DNA from 3 places in the Streptomyces sp. NPDC090077 genome. Region 3 is predicted to be linked to each of the others. Evidence: riboswitches for the same ligand, from Rfam matches in the RefSeq annotation. Region 3 holds a riboswitch; each other region holds the start of a gene.
What was found. A riboswitch is a leader RNA that binds a small molecule or an ion and turns the genes downstream of it on or off. The one in region 3 is predicted to bind cobalamin.

Region 1 (5,761 bases), on a different contig from region 3:
AAGTAGCCGATCGACCTGTCGAACCGCCGGGTCAGCTCCAGCCCCGACGAGGGCTTCTCCAGCAGGGCGGTGAGGATGGCGTGCGGCAGCGACATGCCGCCATCCTAGGTGCGGGCGATTTCAGCCCAGCGCCGCGAGCTCCTCGGGCGTACGCGGCCCCGGCGCCCCGTCCGCCAGCACCCCCCGGGCCCGCAGGAACGCGCCCACCACCGGCGCCCAGGCCGACCGCAGCCCCGCCGACGCGAGCAGCTCCGGATCCGCCAGCAGCTCCCCGGCGGGGCCCGTGCGGATCCCCGACGGGGTCAGCACGGCCGCGTCGTCGGCCCAGCGCACCGCGAGGTCCACGTCGTGGGTGGCCATGACCACCGTGGTGCCGGCCGCGCGCAGTCCCGCGAGGACGTCCAGGAGGCGTTCCTGCCCGTCCGGGTCGAGCCCGGCCGTGGGCTCGTCCAGGATCAGCACCCGGGGGGCCATCGCCACCGCGCCCGCGATCGCCGCGCGCTTGCGCTGCCCGTACGACAGCAGGTGCGTCGGGCGGTCCCGCAGCGCCGTGATGTCCAGCGCGGCCAGCGCGGCGTCCACCCGCTCGCGGACCTCCGCCGCCGGCAGCCCCAGGTTCATCGGGCCGAAGGAAACGTCCTGCTCCACGGAGGCCGCGAACAGCTGGTCGTCCGGGTCCTGCACCACCAGCTGCACCGAGGTGCGCAGCCGGACCAGCCCCTTGCGGTCGTACGCCACCTCCGCGCCGCCCAGCCGCAGCGAGCCCGAACCGGGCCGCAGGCCACCGCTCAGCAACCGCATCAGGGTGGTCTTGCCGCTGCCGTTGCGGCCCAGCAGCACCAGCGCGCGGCCCTCGGCGATGCCGAAGTCCACCCCGGACAGCACGGCCGGGCCGTCCTCGTACGCGTACCCCGCGCCGACCAGCTCCACCAACGGGGTCACAGCCACAGCTCCTTCAGTACGAGTGTCCCCGCGACCAGGGCGGCCAGCAGGGCGGCGGACCCCGCGAGGAACCGCCGGGACAGCGTCGCCTCGGGCACGAGCACCCGCAGCGCGCCGTCGTAACCGCGCCCCGCCAGCCCCTCCTGGAGCCGGGCCGCGCGGTCGAAGGCCCGGACGAACGAGGTCGCGGCGAGCCCGGCCAGCGAGCGCCACACCGCCGCCCGGCCGGTCTGCCCGAGCCGGGCCGCCTGGGCGCGCCGGACCTGCGCCACCGAGTCCAGCAGCAGGAAGCCGATCCGGTACATCACCAGGGCCACGTCCACGACGGGGGCCGGCACCCCGGCCCGCACCAGCCGGGGCAGCACGTCGGAGACCGGGGTGGTGAAGGCGAACAGCAGCACTCCGAGCGAGGCCGCCGAGGTGCGCAGCAGCAGTTCGGCCGCGTGCCGGGGCCCGTCCGGGGCCGGGGCGAGGAAGCCGTCCGGGCCGCCCACCGACACCAGCAGCGGCAGCGCCCCGGTCACGCAGAAGCCCAGCGGGATCCGGAAGGCCCGCCACAGCTGCCGCGGGGCCACCCCGGCCGGGCCGAGCAGCACGGCCAGGGTCGCGGCCGCCACCAGCGGCCCGCCGGGCCAGGGCGGCAGGCACACCGCGGTGACGGTGAGCCCGAGGCCCAGCAGGGCCTTCTCCAGCGGGTGGCGCCCCCGCCAGCGGCTGGAGTGGGCCGCCACGTCGATCGGCAGCACCGCCTACGGCTCCGGGGTCTGCTCGGCCCCGGCCCCGGACTGTGCGAGGGCCTGCGCCGCGCCCTGGCGGCGGCCCTTGCGGACGCCGAAGTAGTAGGCGAGCACGCCCGCCCCGAGCGCCGCCTGGAGGGCGAACAGTGCGGACTCGACCTCGCCCGAGGGGGGTTCGTACAGCGGGGAGAACCAGGGCTCGTAGTCCGGCTTCAGCTCGGTGATGGCGCTCTCCGCCTGCGCGTCGGCGCCGGCGAACGGCTCCTCCTTGCCGTCGCCGAGCCCCAGCGCGAGGGGGAGCACGGCCAGTGCCGCCACCACGAGCAGCAGCAGGGTGTTGATCTTCGCGTTCCTGGTCATCAGACCGCCGCCTCCTGCTTCGCGCCCTTGCCGCCGGTCAGCTTCGCGACCCCGAGCCGGACCAGGTCCGACTTGCTGGACTGCATCAGCAGCCGCATCACGAGCACCGTCAGCAGGCCCTCGCTGATCGCGAGCGGGATCTGGGTGAGGGCGAAGATGCCCGCGAACTTCTCCAGGGAGCCCAGGAAGCCGCTCGCCGGGTCGGGGAAGGCCAGCGCCAGCTGGACCGAGGTGACGCAGTAGGTGACCAGGTCGGCGAAGAACGCGCCGAAGAAGACGGTCACCATCAGGGGCGCGCCGGACTTGCGCAGCAGCCGGTAGACCCCGTAGCCCGCCCAGGGGCCGGCGATGGCCATCGAGAAGACGTTGGCGCCGAGCGTGGTGAGCCCGCCGTGGGCCAGCAGCAGGGCCTGGAACAGCAGGGTGATCGTGCCGAGCACCGCCATGATCGGCGGCCGGAAGAGGATGGCCCCGAGCCCCGTCCCCGTCGGGTGGGAGCAACTGCCCGTCACGGAAGGGATCTTCAGGGCGGACAGGACGAAAGTGAACGCACCGGACGCTCCGAGCAGCAGGGTGCTCTCCGGGTTCGACTTCACCTCGCGGGTCAGCGCGCGGACCCCGTGGACGACGAAGGGGGCGGACGCGGCGCCCCAGGCGACCGCGTGCAAAGGGGGCAGGAACCCCTCGGCTATATGCATGGTTCGGGAGACCTCTCCAGCACCTCGTGGATGGACGACGCGCCCCGGCCGGTCTCCTGGCTCACGGGTACTGATGCCCTGGCTCCGCCTTCCCGGGCCCGTGCGGTCTCCCACGCGGGCCCAGTGGCTTCCCGCGAGGGAGTGGAGCCGGACTTCCCGATCACAGTGGCGAGGGCCGCACCGGTTTCCCACCGGTTTCCCGAACACCAAGGCCAGACGACCCTAGTCGTCCGTACGGACCGTCACAACCCGGACCGATCCGGCCACCCGGCCGCCGCCCCGCCGCGCACCCGGACGGGCCCCGCCCGCTGGCCGGTCCGCCGGGCGCCCGGCACGGTGGAGGACATGGCCGACGACGACAGCCCCCGCTACGAGGACCTCTCCGCCGTCTACGTGAACTGCACCCTCAAACGCTCCCCCGAGACCAGCAACACCGAGGGCCTGATCGCGCGGAGCCGGGCCGTGATGGAGTCGGCCGGCGCCCGCACCTCGCTGATCCGTGCCGTCGACCACGACATCGCCACCGGCGTCTGGCCGGACATGACCGAACACGGCTGGGACAGCGACCAGTGGCCGGTCCTGTACAGCCGGATCATGGACGCCGACATCCTGGTGCTGTGCGGCCCGATCTGGCTCGGCGACAACAGCTCCGTCATGAAGCAGGTCATCGAGCGGCTCTACGCCTGCTCGTCGCTGCTGAACGAGCACGGCCAGTACGCCTACTACGGGCGCGTCGGCGGAGCACTGATCACGGGGAACGAGGACGGCGTCAAGCACTGCGCCATGAACGTCCTCTACAGCCTCCAGCACCTCGGCTACGCCATCCCGCCCCAGGCCGACGCCGGCTGGATCGGGGAGGCCGGCCCCGGCCCCTCCTACCTGGACCCGGGCTCGGGCGGTCCGGAGAACGACTTCACCAACCGGAACACCACCTTCATGTCCTGGAACCTGATGCACCTGGCAGCGCTCCTCAAGCGCTCCGGCGGCATGCCGGCCCACGGCAACCAGCGCTCCCTGTGGGACGCCGGCTGCCGCTTCGACTTCCCCAACCCGGAACACCGCTAGCAGCGGGCCGGCGGGCTCCGGGCGGTACGCGGGTCAGCAGGTGTTGGGGTGCGGGAAGTCCAGCACGAGCCGCTCGGGCGCGTGCAGGACGGAGGTCTTCCAGGTCGGCTTGGTGTCGAAGGCGGCGCCGAAGGTCACGTACCCCTCGTAGTCGCCGGTCATGGCCATGCCCTTGAGCTTGCTGAGGTAGATCTTCTGGAGCCTGGGGCCCTGGTAGACGTTCTGCCCGGCGTCGTTGTGACCGGCGGCCGGGTGCAGGCGGATCTCCAGGAAGTACTTCCCGGCCAGCGGTACCGGCTGGCCCGATCCGTCGTAGACGAGCTCGGACACGGGCGTGACGGTGACCGGGGGCACGTAGCCCTGGAGGTCGATCACGAGCCGGTCGTACGTGCAGTGCCCGCCCCAGCGGGCGTTGACGACGAGGGGCGTCTGGGTGCGGGTGGTCGTGGTGGCGGCGGAAGCCGGTGACGCGGAGAGCGCGAGCCCGGCGGTGAGCAGGGCACCCGTGGCGATGGCCACGAGCCGGCGGCGGTGCGGGTGACGCATGATGTCTCCCCGGTTCCGTGAGACGGGGACTGCCTGTCATCTCATAGGACACCGCCGGGGGGCGTACGGTTGCGCGCGCCGCCTCAGAAAGCCAGCAGCGCGCTCAGCTGTGCGTCCAGGTCGTAGTGGCGCCGCTCCTGCCCGACCGGCACCAGCTCCGTCATCCGCCGGCACAGCTCGCGCACGTCCTTGGCGCGGGCGGAGACCACGCAGCTCTGCTCGCCGTTGCTGAAGCCGAGCAGGACGCGCGGCTCCGAGCCGCTCCAGCGCGGCCACACCTGGATGTCGCCCTCGCCGGTGGCGCTGCTCTGCCCGTCGAGCAGCAGCTCCCGGGAGAAGACCCAGCGGGCCAGGTGCGTCCCGGCGCCGCGGAAGTCGACGGCCACCTCGTACGGGCGGTCCGTGCGGTAGACGAACCGGCCGGTGAGGGGGACGGACAGGGGGGCGGCTTCCAGCCGGAGCGGCAGGAGTCTCTGTTCGGTGATGGTGGCCATCGGCGGCTGCCTCTCGTCGCGCGCAGGGTCTTCCCGCAGCCCTTCCGGCACGGTATCCCCGGCCCGGCGGCGCGCTCCGGGGCCGAAGGTCCCGAGCAGCCGGGCCGCAGGGCCTCTTTTCGGCCACGGGAACGCGAAGGGCCCGCCCTCCGGGGGGAGGGCGGGCCCGGTGGCGCGCGGCGGACCGGCCGCGCGGCCGGCCGCTACGGCAGCGGGTTGTAGATCAGCGAGTCGTGGTTGTTGGACTGGCCGATCGCGGTGAAGCCGGAGCCGTTGGCCTGGGCGCCGTTGTTCTGGTTCGACGCCCCGAAGCCCGACGCGACCTGCTGCGCGGTGGAGGAGTTGCCGAGGTTGCTGCCGCCCACTCCGCTGCCGAGGATCCCGGCGAGGGCGGCGTTCGAGGCGGTGCCGGCGGCGCCGGCCCCGTTGTCCGCCTGGGCCGTGCCCGTGAAGAGGGCGGCGGCGAGGGGGAGCGATGCGAGCGCCGCCATCACGCGGATGCTGCGGATGCCTGCCATGGTGAAGCCTCCAGTACGCAAAACAGCAAGGGGGTAAGGCGGTTGGCCGACCGCCCGGGGGTGACGCGACGTCGCGTGACCAGAGTGGCGCACGTGATCATCGAGAAACCAGCCCGGACCTGCTTCTTCCCTCGCAAGCGTGATCAACTCGGTCCAAACCCCGAACTGGAGGTCATTTTCGTTTTTCCCGGATCCCGGGGATCAGCACTCGATGACGTTGACCGCGAGGCCGCCGCGGGCCGTCTCCTTGTACTTGATCTTCATGTCGGCGCCGGTCTCCTTCATGGTCTTGATGACCTTGTCGAGGGAGACCTTGTGGCTGCCGTCCCCGCGCATCGCCATCTTCGCGGCGGTGACGGCCTTGACGGCGGCCATGCCGTTGCGCTCGATGCAGGGGATCT
Region 2 (5,761 bases), on a different contig from region 3:
CTCGGTGCGGGCCGGTCGGCCCTCCAGACCGCGGCCGTACGCGTAGCCGCCCCAGACCGTGTAGACCTCCGCGAGGTCGGCGTCCGTGCGCCAGTCGCGGGAGTCGATCAGCTGGAGGATGCCCGCGCCGTACGTGCCCGGGCGCGAGCCGAAGATGCGGGTGGTGGCCTTGCGCTCGTCGCCGTGCGCGGCCAGGTCCGCCTGGGCGTGGGCCCGGACGAAGTTCGACTCCGCCGGCTCGTCCAGGGAGGCCGCCAGCCGGACCGCGTCGTCCAGGAGGCCGATGACGTGCGGGAACGCGTCGCGGAAGAAGCCCGAGATGCGCAGGGTCACGTCGATGCGGGGTCGGCCGAGCTCGGACAGCGGGATCGCCTCGACGCCCGTGACGCGGCGCGAGGCCTCGTCCCAGACCGGGCGGACGCCCAGCAGGGCGAGGGCCTCCGCGACGTCGTCGCCGGCCGTGCGCATCGCGCTCGTGCCCCACAGGGACAGGCCCACGGAGGCCGGCCACTCGTCGTCGTGGTCGGCGCGGTAGCGGGCGAGGAGCGAGTCCGCGAGGGCCTGGCCCGTCTCCCAGGCCAGCCGGGAGGGCACGGCCTTCGGGTCGACCGAGTAGAAGTTGCGGCCCGTCGGGAGGACGTTGACCAGGCCGCGCAGCGGGGAGCCCGACGGGCCGGCCGGGACGAAGCCGCCGTCCAGGGCCCGGACCACGTGGGCGATCTCGTCCGTGGTGCCGGCCAGGCGCGGGACCACCTCGTGCGCCGCGAAGGACAGGATGTCGGAGACCGCCTGCGGGTGGCCCGCCGAGACCGCGGCGACCGCCGCCGGGTCCCACTCCGCGTCCTCCATCGCCTGGACCAGCGACCGGGCCGTCTCCTCGACGGTGTCCGCCGCCGTGCGCGTCGCCGCCGACTCGTCGAGGCCGAGGGCCTCGCGCAGGCCGGGCAGGGCGGAGGTGCCGCCCCAGATCTGGCGGGCGCGCAGGATGGACAGGACCAGGTTGACCCGGCCCTCACCGGTCGGGGCGCCGCCGAGGACGTGCAGGCCGTCGCGGATCTGGGCGTCCTTGACCTCGCACAGCCAGCCGTCGACGTGCAGCAGGAAGTCGTCGAAGCCGTCGTCGTCCGGGCGCTCTTCGAGACCCAGGTCGTGGTCCAGCTTCGCCGCCTGGATCAGCGTCCAGATCTGGGCGCGGATCGCCGGCAGCTTCGACGGGTCCATGGAGCTGATCTGGGCGTACTCGTCCAGGTGCTGCTCCAGGCGCGCGATGTCGCCGTACGACTCCGCGCGGGCCATCGGCGGCACCAGGTGGTCGACCAGGGTGGCGTGCACGCGCCGCTTGGCCTGCGTGCCCTCGCCCGGGTCGTTCACCAGGAAGGGGTAGACGAGGGGGAGGTCGCCGAGTGCGGCGTCGGGCGCGCAGGACGCGGAGAGGCCCGCGTTCTTGCCCGGCAGCCACTCCAGGTTGCCGTGCTTGCCGAGGTGGATCATCGCGTCGGCGCCGAAACCGCCGTCCTCGGCCGCCGCCTGGATCCAGCGGTACGCCGCCAGGTAGTGGTGCGAGGGCGGCAGATCCGGGTCGTGGTAGATCGCGATCGGGTTCTCGCCGAAGCCGCGCGGCGGCTGGATCAGGATGAGCAGGTTCCCGCGGCGCAGGGCCGCGAGGACGATGTCGCCCTCCGGGTTCGAGGAGCGGTCCACGAACATGTTGCCGGGGGCCTCGCCCCAGTGCTCCTCGACGCTCTCGCGCAGGTCGGCGGGCAGCTCGGCGAACCAGCGCCGGTAGTCGGCGGCCGGGATGCGGACCGGGTTGCGGGCCAGCTGCTCCTCGGTCAGCCAGTCCTGGTCGTGGCCGCCGGCCTCGATCAGGGCGCGGATCAGCTCGTCGCCGTCGCCGGAGACCAGACCGGGGATCTCCGTCACGGGGCCGAAGTCGTAGCCGTGCGCGATGAGCGTGCGCAGCAGCTCGACGGCGCTGGCCGGGGTGTCCAGGCCGACCGCGTTGCCGATGCGGGAGTGCTTGGTCGGGTACGCGGAGAGGACCAGGGCGATCTTCTTGTCGGCGCGCTCGATGTGCCGCAGCCGGGCGTGGCGCACCGCGATGCCGGCGACGCGGGCGGCGCGCTCGGTGTCGGCCACGTACGCGGGCAGGCCGTCCTCATCGATCTCCTTGAAGGAGAACGGGACGGTGATCAGGCGGCCGTCGAACTCGGGGACGGCGACCTGGGTGGCGGCGTCGAGCGGGGACAGGCCCTCGTCGTTCTCCTCCCAGGTGCCGCGCGAACCCGTCAGGCACAGGGCCTGGAGGATCGGCACGCCCAGCCCGGCCAGCGCGCCCGCGTCCCAGGACTCGTCGTCCCCGCCCGCGGAGGCGGTGGCGGGACGGGTGCCGCCGGCGGCGAGCACCGTGGTGACGATCGCGTCGGCGGTGGCCAGGGCCTCCAGCAGCTCCGGCTCGGGGGAGCGCAGGGAGGAGACGTAGAGGGGGAGCGGCTGCCCGCCCTTGGCCTCGACGGCGTTGCAGAGGGCATGCACGAAGGCGGTGTTGCCGCTCATCTGGTGCGCGCGGTAGTAGAGCACCGCGACCCGGGGGCCGGAGCCCTGCGCGGGGGTGCGCTCCAGGTGGCCCCAGGTGGGGGAGGCGGCGGCGGGCTCGAAGCCGTGGCCGGTGAGCAGGACGGTGTCCGAGAGGAAGCGGGCCAGCTGCTCCAGGTTGGCCGGGCCGCCGTGCGCGAGGTAGCGGTGCGCCTCGGCGGCGATGCCGATCGGGACCGTGGAGGCCTCCATCAGCTGCGCGTCGGGAGCCTGTTCGCCGGTCAGCACGACCACGGGGCGGGTCTGCCCGGCGGCGAGGAGCACGTCGAGGCCCTCCTGCCAGGCGCGGAGACCGCCGAGGAGGCGTACGACGACCAGTCCGACACCGTCGAGCAGGCCGGGCAGGTCGTCGAGGGGGAGGCGGGAGGGGTTCGCGAACCGGTACGGCACGGGGCCGCCGGCGACGTTCGCGGCGCGGGCGCTGAGCAGATCGGTGTCGGACGTCGACAGCAGCAGGATCATGCGGCGGCAGGCCTTCCTCGGGGTTTCCGCGCCCCGGGCAGTGAGGACGGCGGGAGTTCCTGACTCACCCGGCCGATCGCTCCGCGGGGTTCACAGTGGCGGGACCGCGCCGGAATCGCACCGGGCTTCCTCCCATGTCGCCGTCCTCGGCGATGACGGGCCGAGCGGCCCGTCGGAAGGTCATCTTAGGCGGCCTTTTCCCTGGCCGGGAGTGGGGGTGGGGTGCCTTGCCCGGGCCCGGGGGGTGGGCCGGGGGCGCCGGGGGCGGGTGGGGGCGGTGGGGTGCCGGTGCCGGTGCCGGTGCCGGCGGGTGCGGGTGCGGGGTGGGGGTCGCTGCGCGGGCTGCTCCCCGCCCCGCCCTTCGCCCGTTCCCCGGGGCTGCGCCCCGGACCCGCCTTGGGGCTGCGCCCCGGACCCGCCCCGCGGTTGTGCGCTGGGCCTGTGCCGGACCCGCCCCTGGGCTGCGCCGCCCCAGGCCTGAGCCGGGCCTGCGGCCCGGACACGCCTTGGGGCTGCGCCCCGGACGCGCCCCGCGGTTGTGCGCTGGGCCCGCCCCGGGGTTTGCCCCGGGCCTGCCCCGGGCCCGCCCCGGGTTGTGTCCCAGCCTGAGCCGGGCCTGAGCCGGGCCTGCGGCCCGGGCCCGGCTTGGGGCTGTGCCCCTCGGTGCTGTGGCCTGGAGTCGGGGGCCGGTGTTGGGGCTGGGGGTGTGGTGGGGTGGAGGTGCTGGTCGGGGTGGCGACGGACACAGGTCGGGGGTGGGGAATCGTGGGTATGCTCGCGGCCATGCCGCCCCAGCCACCTTCCGCCGCATCGCGGGACGAACCCGTCATACGCGACCGCGGCGACGCCTGCCCCGGCGCGCTGCGGCTGCACGCCGCCGATGACGGGTACCTGGCGCGCGTCCGGATCCCCGGCGGGCTGCTCACCGCTGCGCAGGCCGCCGTGCTCGGCGACGCCGCGGACCGGTTCGGGGACGGGCACCTGGAACTCACCTCGCGCGGCAACGTCCAGCTGCGCGGTCTCGCCGACGGCTGCGGCGCCGGGCTCGCGGAGCTGCTCGACGGTGCCGGGCTGCTGCCCGCGCCCGGCCACGAGCGGGTCCGCAACATCGTGGCCACCCCGCTGGGCGGGCCCCGCCTCGCGGACCGGGTCCGGGAGCTGGACCGGCTGCTCTGCGCGAGCACCCGGGCGACGGGCCTGTCCGGGCGGTTCCTCTTCGCCCTCGACGACGGCCGCGGGGACGTCGCCGCCCTCGACCCCGACGTGACCGTGTTCGGCGACGGCGACGGCCACCGGGCCGTGGTGCGGCTCGGAGCCGCCGTCGATGCCGTCGAGGTGGCCGCCGGCGACGCGGCCCGGGCGGCGCTGCTGGCCGCCGAGTACTTCCTCGACGCCGCCGACGCCGCCGGGACCCGGCCCTGGCGGGTCGCCGAGCTGCCCGCCGGACAGGCCCTGGACGGCGGGGAGTTCGCCCGCCGGCTGGCCGCCGCCGGCATCGGCGCCGTCCGCCTGCCCGAGGCGGCGCGGCCGTACGCGCCGCCGCCCCGGCCCGGGGTGCACGGCGACGCCCTGTGCGTCCTGCCCCCGCTCGGCCGTCCGGACTCCGCCCAGTGGCGGCTGCTGGCCGAGGTCGCCGACACCGCCGGCGGCGAGCTGCGCGTCACCCCGTGGCGCAGCGTCGTCCTGCCCGGCCCCGACCCCGGCGACGGGCGCGCCCTGCTCGCCGCGGCGGGCCTGGTGACCGGGCCCGACAGCCCCTGGCTGTCCGTCACCGCCTGTACGGGAAGGCCCGGTTGCGCCAAGTCCCTCGCGGACGTGCGCGCCGACGCGCGTGCCGTCGTACGGGAAGGGCGGACGGACGCCGCCGCGCTGCCCGTGCACTGGTCCGGCTGCGCCCGCCGCTGCGGACACCCGCGCGGCACCGCCTGGGCGGACCTGGTCGCCACCCCCGACGGGTACGAACTCGACGGCCGGCCCACGCCGTTCGCAGACCTGGCGGCCGCCCTCACGGCCGCACGCACCACCACAACACCCGCATCGCAGTGAAGAAATGAGCGAGTACACCGTGTTCGAGTACGAGAAGGACGGCGCCGCGATCTACCGCCAGTCCTTTGCCACGATCCGCGCCGAGGCGGACCTCTCCGGGCTGCCCGCCTCGGTCGCCCAGGTCGCGGTGCGCATGATTCACGCCTGTGGCATGACCGACCTCCCCCAGGACCTCGGCTACACCCCCGACGTCGTCCTGCGGGCCCGTGCCGCCCTGCACGCCGGCGCTCCGATCCTGTGCGACGTGCAGATGGTCGCCAGCGGCGTCACCCGCAAGCGGCTGCCCGCCGACAACGAGGTGGTCTGCACCCTCTCCGACCCGGCCGTGCCCGCCCTCGCCGCGAAGATGGGCACCACGCGCAGCGCCGCCGCGCTCGAAGTCTGGCGCGACCGGGGCCTGCTGGAGAACTCGGTGATCGCCGTCGGCAACGCGCCGACCGCCCTGTTCCGGCTGCTGGAGATGATCGAGGAGGGCGCCCCGCGCCCCGCCGCCGTCATCGGCGTACCCGTGGGCTTCATCGGCGCCGCCGAGTCCAAGGACGCCCTCGCCGCCCACCCCTCGGGCCTCGACCACCTGATCGTGCGGGGCCGGCGCGGCGGCAGCGCCATCGCGGCCGCCGCGATCAACGCGATCGCGAGCGAGGAAGAATGAGCGACC
Region 3 (5,761 bases):
CATCGAGTCGGTGTTCATGCCCGGCAGGCCGTCACCGCACAGGTCGCGGCCGAACTGCAGCTCCGCCTCGACGGCCTCCTTCAGCATGTCGGTGACCTGCTGCTGGAGGGCGTCGTCGAAGAGCTCCGGCTCCTCCTTGCGGACCGTGTCCACGACCTCGAAGGCGAAGTTCATGTGCATGGTCTCGTCGCGGAAGACCCAGTTGGTGCCGGTCGCCAGACCGTGCAGCAGGCCGCGCGAGCGGAACCAGTACACGTAGGCGAACGCACCGTAGAAGAACAGGCCCTCGATGCACGCCGCGAAGCAGATCAGGTTCAGCAGGAAGCGGCGCCGGTCGGCGGCCGTCTCCAGCCGCTCGATCTTCTCGACCGAGTCCATCCACTTGAAGCAGAACTGCGCCTTCTCGCGGATCGACGGGATCTCCTCGACCGCGTCGAAGGCCGCCGCGCGGTCGTCCGGGTCGGGCAGGTAGGTGTCGAGCAGCGTCAGGTAGAACTGGACGTGCACGGCCTCCTCGAACAGCTGGCGCGACAGGTACAGGCGCGCCTCCGGGGAGTTGATGTGCTTGTACAGCGTCAGCACCAGGTTGTTCGAGACGATCGAGTCGCCCGTCGCGAAGAACGCGACCAGACGGCCGATCATGTGCTGCTCGGCCGGCGTCAGCTTCGCGAGGTCGGCGACGTCGGAGTGGAGGTCGACCTCCTCCACCGTCCAGGTGTTCTTGATCGCGTCCCGGTAGCGCTCGTAGAAGTCCGGGTAGCGCATCGGGCGGAGCGTGAGCTCGAAGCCCGGGTCCAGGAGGTTCTTCTTGTCGGTGGAGCTCATTACTGGCAGGCCTCGCAGGACTCGGGGTTCTCAAGGGAGCAGGCCAGCGCCTCGGCGTCGAGGGCCTGGGGCAGCTGGGCCGGGGCGGCGGCGGCCGGGACGGCGGCCGCGCCGGAGGCGGCACGGGCGATCTTCGTCGCCGGGCGGGAGCGCAGGTAGTACGTGGTCTTCAGACCCTGCTTCCAGGCGTACGCGTACATCGAGCTGAGCTTGCCGATGGTGGGCGTCTCCAGGAACAGGTTCAGCGACTGGCTCTGGTCCAGGTACGGCGTGCGCGCCGCCGCCATGTCGATCAGGCCGCGCTGCGGGATCTCCCACGCCGTGCGGTACAGCTCGCGGATCTCGGCCGGGATCCAGCCGAAGCCCTGGACGGAGCCGGAGGAGTCGCGCAGCGCCTCGCGGGTCTGCGCGTCCCACACGCCGAGCTGCTTGAGGTCCTCCACCAGGTAGCCGTTGACCTGGAGGAACTCGCCGCTGAGGGTCTCGCGCTTGAAGAGGTTCGAGACCTGCGGCTCGATGCACTCGTACACGCCCGCGATCGAGGCGATCGTCGCCGTCGGGGCGATGGCGAGGAGCAGCGAGTTGCGCATGCCGGTCTGCGCGACGCGGGCGCGCAGGGCCTCCCAGCGCTCGGGCCAGTGGCGCTCGGTCTCGTAGTGGTCCGGGTGCAGGACGCCCTGGGCGGTGCGGGTCTCGGCCCAGGCCGGGAGCGGGCCGGAGCGCTCGGCGAGGTCGCAGGAGGCCTCGTACGCGGCCAGCATGATCCGCTCGGAGATCTTCGTGGACAGGGCCTTCGCCTCGGCCGAGTCGAAGGGCAGGCGCAGCTTGAAGAAGACGTCCTGGAGGCCCATCGCGCCCAGGCCCACCGGACGCCACTTGGCGTTGGAGCGGCCGGCCTGCTCGGTCGGGTAGAAGTTGATGTCCACGACGCGGTCGAGGAAGGTCACGGCCGTGCGGACGGTCTCGTCCAGGCGCGCCCAGTCCATGTCGCCGTCGGCGACGAACGCGCCGAGGTTGACCGAGCCGAGGTTGCAGACGGCCGTCTCGCCGTCGTTGGTGACCTCGATGATCTCGGTGCAGAGGTTGGAGGAGTGGACGACGGTGCCGGGCAGCGCGGTCTGGTTCGCGGTCCGGTTGGAGGCGTCCTTGAAGGTCATCCAGCCCTGGCCGGTCTGCGCGAGGGTGCGCATCATGCGGCCGTAGAGGTCCCGGGCCGGCATGGTCTTCTTGGCCAGGCCCGCCGCCTCGGCCTTGGTGTAGGCGGCGTCGAACTCGTCGCCGTACAGGTCCACCAGCTCGGGGACGTCGGCCGGGGAGAACAGCGACCAGTCGGCGTCGGCGTTCACGCGGCGCATGAACTCGTCCGGGATCCAGTGGGCGAGGTTGAGGTTGTGCGTACGGCGCTGGTCCTCGCCGGTGTTGTCGCGGAGCTCCAGGAACTCCTCGATGTCCGCGTGCCAGGTCTCCAGGTAGACGGCGGCGGCGCCCTTGCGGCGGCCGCCCTGGTTCACGGCGGCGACGGAGGCGTCGAGGGTCTTCAGGAACGGCACGATGCCGTTGGAGTGGCCGTTGGTGCCGCGGATCAGCGAACCGCGGGCGCGGATGCGGGAGTACGAGAGGCCGATGCCGCCGGCGTGCTTGGACAGGCGCGCGACCTGGTGGTAGCGGTCGTAGATCGAGTCCAGCTCGTCCAGCGGGGAGTCCAGCAGGTAGCAGGAGGACATCTGCGGGTGGCGGGTGCCGGAGTTGAAGAGCGTGGGGGAGGACGGCAGGTAGTCGAGCCGGCTCATCAGGCGGTACAGCGAGGCGACTTCCTCGACGGCCTGGACGCTCTCGTCCTCGGCGAGGCCGCAGGCCACGCGCAGCATGAAGTACTGCGGGGTCTCGATCACCTGGCGGGTGATGGGGTGGCGCAGCAGGTAGCGGCTGTGCAGGGTGCGCAGGCCGAAGAAGCCGAAGCGGTCGTCCGCGCCCTCGGCGAGCGTGTGCTCGACCAGGGCGTTCAGGCGGGCGGCGTGGGCGGCGACGAACTCGGCGGTGCGGTCGGCGATCAGGCCCTCGCGGTGGCCGACGGCGACGGACTCGGCGAAGGAGGTCGAGCCCTGGCCGGCGGCCTCGTCGGCCACGGCCAGCGTCAGCAGGCGGGCGGCGAGCCGGGAGTAGGCGGGGTCCTCGGAGATCAGGCCCGCCGCGGCCTCGGTGGCCAGCCCGCGCAGCTCGGCCTCGTCGGCGGAGGCGCTGCGGCCGCGCAGGGCGGCGGCGGCGATCCGGCCGGGGTCGGTGTCGGGGAGGTCGGCGGTCAGCTCGGTGAGAGTACGCAGCAGCGCGGCCCCCGGGCCTTCGGTGGTGTCGCCAGAAACGGACTCGGCGCGCGGTGCAGAAGGCGCGATGGTCACGGCGGGAGCTCTCCCTCGCTCGGCCCGGTCGTCGGCGGGTCGGGGCGCGGGGAGGCGCACGCGGGCGCGACGGATCGCGACACACCGCATGGCGTCCACCGGCCCAACCGCGAGGCCCGGACGTGGTCGGCACCCGGTTCGGTCGACCCGGGCGCACTGTCGGCAGGTCCTCGGACTTTTCATACCGTTGCGGGACAGTTCCGGATTCGCACCGGATTCCCCTGCGGCGACAGCGAGGATGAGCATACATGTGGGGGGCCGCCCGCGCGCGACCCACCACATGTTGTGTCGGCGTGGCTACAGCTCCAGGCGGTAGGTGAGCAGTTTCAGGGCCGGGATGGGCGACCAGTCGCGCTCCGGAGTGCGTACGAAGCCCAGACGCGCGTAGATCCGCTGGGCGCCCAGCATGGCCGGCTGGGTGGACAGCACGAGGGCCCCGACCCCCAGGGCCCGGGCCCGTTCGGCACAGGCCCGTACGAGGGCCTCGCCGACGCCCTTGCCGCGCGCCTCGGAGGCGACCGCCAGCATCCGGAACTCGGCCTCCTGCGGCCCGGCCACGTCCGCGAGCCGGCTCCCGGGTGCGGCGAACGTCACTCCGCCGAGCACCCGGCCGTCCTCCACGGCGACGAGCACCTCCCCGTCCCCGGCCCGCCCGGCGACGTCGCGCAGGACGTTCAGGTAGGCGTCGTCCTCGTTCAGGTCCAGCAGCCCGTCCCCGCTGTAGGCCGTCCCGGTGATTTCCCCGAGCCGCCCGTACTCGTCTTCCCTCGCCGTTCTGATCTCGATGTCCATGCCGCCGAGTGTGCCGGACGGGTGTCGGTGGTCGGCGCTGTCGTCGGATCAGCAACCGTCGTTGGAAGGCGAGCGAGGCGTGACCGTGATGACCGGCCACCGTTCCCACGTGCCGACCGAGGACTTCGAGGAGATCGCCCGCACGGGCGCCCCCGGCCAAGCCGAAGGGCCCCGCCGTCTCGATCTGTGACGGCGGGGCCCTTCGTCCGCGTAGGACGGCCTCAGCAGCAGCGGAAGCCCTCGCGGGGGTCCGCCTCGCGGGCGTCCGTGCGGGCCCGCTCGAAGGCGCGCCGGGTCAGGACCTCGGCGTCCGGGTCGTGGGCGCGGGCGTGCGCGACGTAGCGGTCGTACGCGGCCTCGCCGGAGAACTCCCGGACGTAGAACCGGGCCTTCGCCAGCGCCCCGCGCACCCCGCTCACGCGACCGGTTCCTTGGCCTTGCCGCCGTCCCCGTCGAGGCCGGCGGCCGCGAGCTCGGCCTTCTCCTCGGCGGTGGCGATCAGCCCGGCCGGGGCGATGATCTTCGACTCGGTCCACGGCACCTCGGAGAGGCTGACCGACTCCGGGTTGCGGACGGCCTTGAGGCAGACCCGGGCCGCGTCCACCAGCACGATGACGATCAGCACCGCGAACAGCGCCGACAGCACCCCGTCGACCGTGGCGTTGGTGACCACGGTGTGCATGTCGTCCATGTTCTTGGCGGGCGGCAGCACCTTCCCGGCGTCGATGCCGGTCTGGTACTTCTCGCGCTGCGCGAAGAAGCCGACCTTCACGTCGTCCGAGAAGATCTTCTGGTAGCTCGCGGTGAGGGTGACGGCCACGTCCCAGGCCAGCGGGACGCCCGTGACCCAGGCCCACTTGAGCCGCCCGGACTTGACGAGCAGCGTGGTGCAGACGGCCAGGGCGACGGCCGCGAGCAGCTGGTTCGCGATGCCGAACAGCGGGAAGAGCTGGTTGATGCCGCCCAGCGGGTCCTTGACGCCGACCCACAGGAAGTAGCCCCAGCCGCCGACGACCACGGCGCTCGCGAGCCACACGCCCGGCTTCCAGCTGACGTCCTTGAAGGACTTGTGCACGTTGCCGAGCGTGTCCTGGAGCATGAACCGGCCGACGCGGGTGCCGGCGTCGACGGTGGTCAGGATGAACAGGGCCTCGAACATGATGGCGAAGTGGTACCAGAAGGCCTTCATCCCGGCGCCGCCGATGACCGACGAGAAGATCTCCGACATCCCGAGTGCGAAGGTCGGCGCGCCACCCGTGCGGGACAGCAGGCTGGCCTCCTCGACGTCCTTCGCGGCCTGCGCGAGGGCCTCCGGGCTGATCGCGAAGCCGAAGTCGGTGACCGCCTTCGAGGCGGTCTGGACGGTGGCGCCGATGACGCCGCCGGGGGAGTTCACCGCGAAGAAGAGGCCGGGCTCGATGATGCTCGCCGCTATCACCGCCATGACGGCGACGAAGGACTCGGTGAGCATGGCGCCGTAGCCGATGACCCGGACCTGGGTCTCCTTCTGGATCATCTTCGGGGTGGTGCCCGAGGCGACCAGCGAGTGGAAGCCGGACAGGGCGCCGCAGGCGATGGTGATGAAGACGAACGGGAACATCGACCCGGCGAAGACGGGGCCGTCGCCGCCCGCGGCGAAGTCGGTGACCGAGGGCATCTTCAGCGTCGGCATCGCGAGGACGACGCCGACCGCCATCAGGGCGATGGTGCCGACCTTCATGAAGGTGGACAGGTAGTCGCGGGGAGCG

Region 1: another riboswitch for cobalamin. It lies ahead of ACIPW5_RS29300 (energy-coupling factor ABC transporter permease); the one in region 3 lies ahead of ACIPW5_RS15450 (ribonucleoside-diphosphate reductase subunit alpha).
Region 2: another riboswitch for cobalamin. It lies ahead of cobN (cobaltochelatase subunit CobN); the one in region 3 lies ahead of ACIPW5_RS15450 (ribonucleoside-diphosphate reductase subunit alpha).

What each region holds. Positions count from the first base shown of each region.
Region 1 is NZ_JBIVEG010000022.1:98,572-104,332, forward strand. Features, by position in the region: gene ACIPW5_RS29280 (PadR family transcriptional regulator) at 1-95, opposite strand, end outside; gene ACIPW5_RS29285 (energy-coupling factor ABC transporter ATP-binding protein) at 121-948, opposite strand; gene cbiQ (cobalt ECF transporter T component CbiQ) at 939-1,688, opposite strand; gene ACIPW5_RS29295 (energy-coupling factor ABC transporter substrate-binding protein) at 1,692-2,039, opposite strand; gene ACIPW5_RS29300 (energy-coupling factor ABC transporter permease) at 2,039-2,737, opposite strand; cobalamin riboswitch at 2,766-2,963, opposite strand; gene ACIPW5_RS29305 (flavodoxin family protein) at 3,083-3,802, shown strand; gene ACIPW5_RS29310 (hypothetical protein) at 3,836-4,348, opposite strand; gene ACIPW5_RS29315 (SsgA family sporulation/cell division regulator) at 4,432-4,842, opposite strand; gene ACIPW5_RS29320 (hypothetical protein) at 5,046-5,360, opposite strand; gene ACIPW5_RS29325 (L-serine ammonia-lyase) at 5,562-5,761, opposite strand, start outside.
Region 2 is NZ_JBIVEG010000046.1:31,689-37,449, forward strand. Features, by position in the region: gene cobN (cobaltochelatase subunit CobN) at 1-3,057, opposite strand, end outside; cobalamin riboswitch at 3,090-3,247, opposite strand; gene ACIPW5_RS37730 (cobalamin biosynthesis protein CobG) at 3,829-5,103, shown strand; gene ACIPW5_RS37735 (precorrin-8X methylmutase) at 5,108-5,755, shown strand; gene ACIPW5_RS37740 (precorrin-2 C(20)-methyltransferase) at 5,752-5,761, shown strand, end outside.
Region 3 is NZ_JBIVEG010000007.1:288,098-293,858, forward strand. Features, by position in the region: gene ACIPW5_RS15445 (ribonucleotide-diphosphate reductase subunit beta) at 1-825, opposite strand, end outside; gene ACIPW5_RS15450 (ribonucleoside-diphosphate reductase subunit alpha) at 825-3,221, opposite strand; cobalamin riboswitch at 3,365-3,502, opposite strand; gene ACIPW5_RS15455 (GNAT family N-acetyltransferase) at 3,519-4,013, opposite strand; gene ACIPW5_RS15460 (YbdD/YjiX family protein) at 4,235-4,432, opposite strand; gene ACIPW5_RS15465 (carbon starvation CstA family protein) at 4,429-5,761, opposite strand, start outside.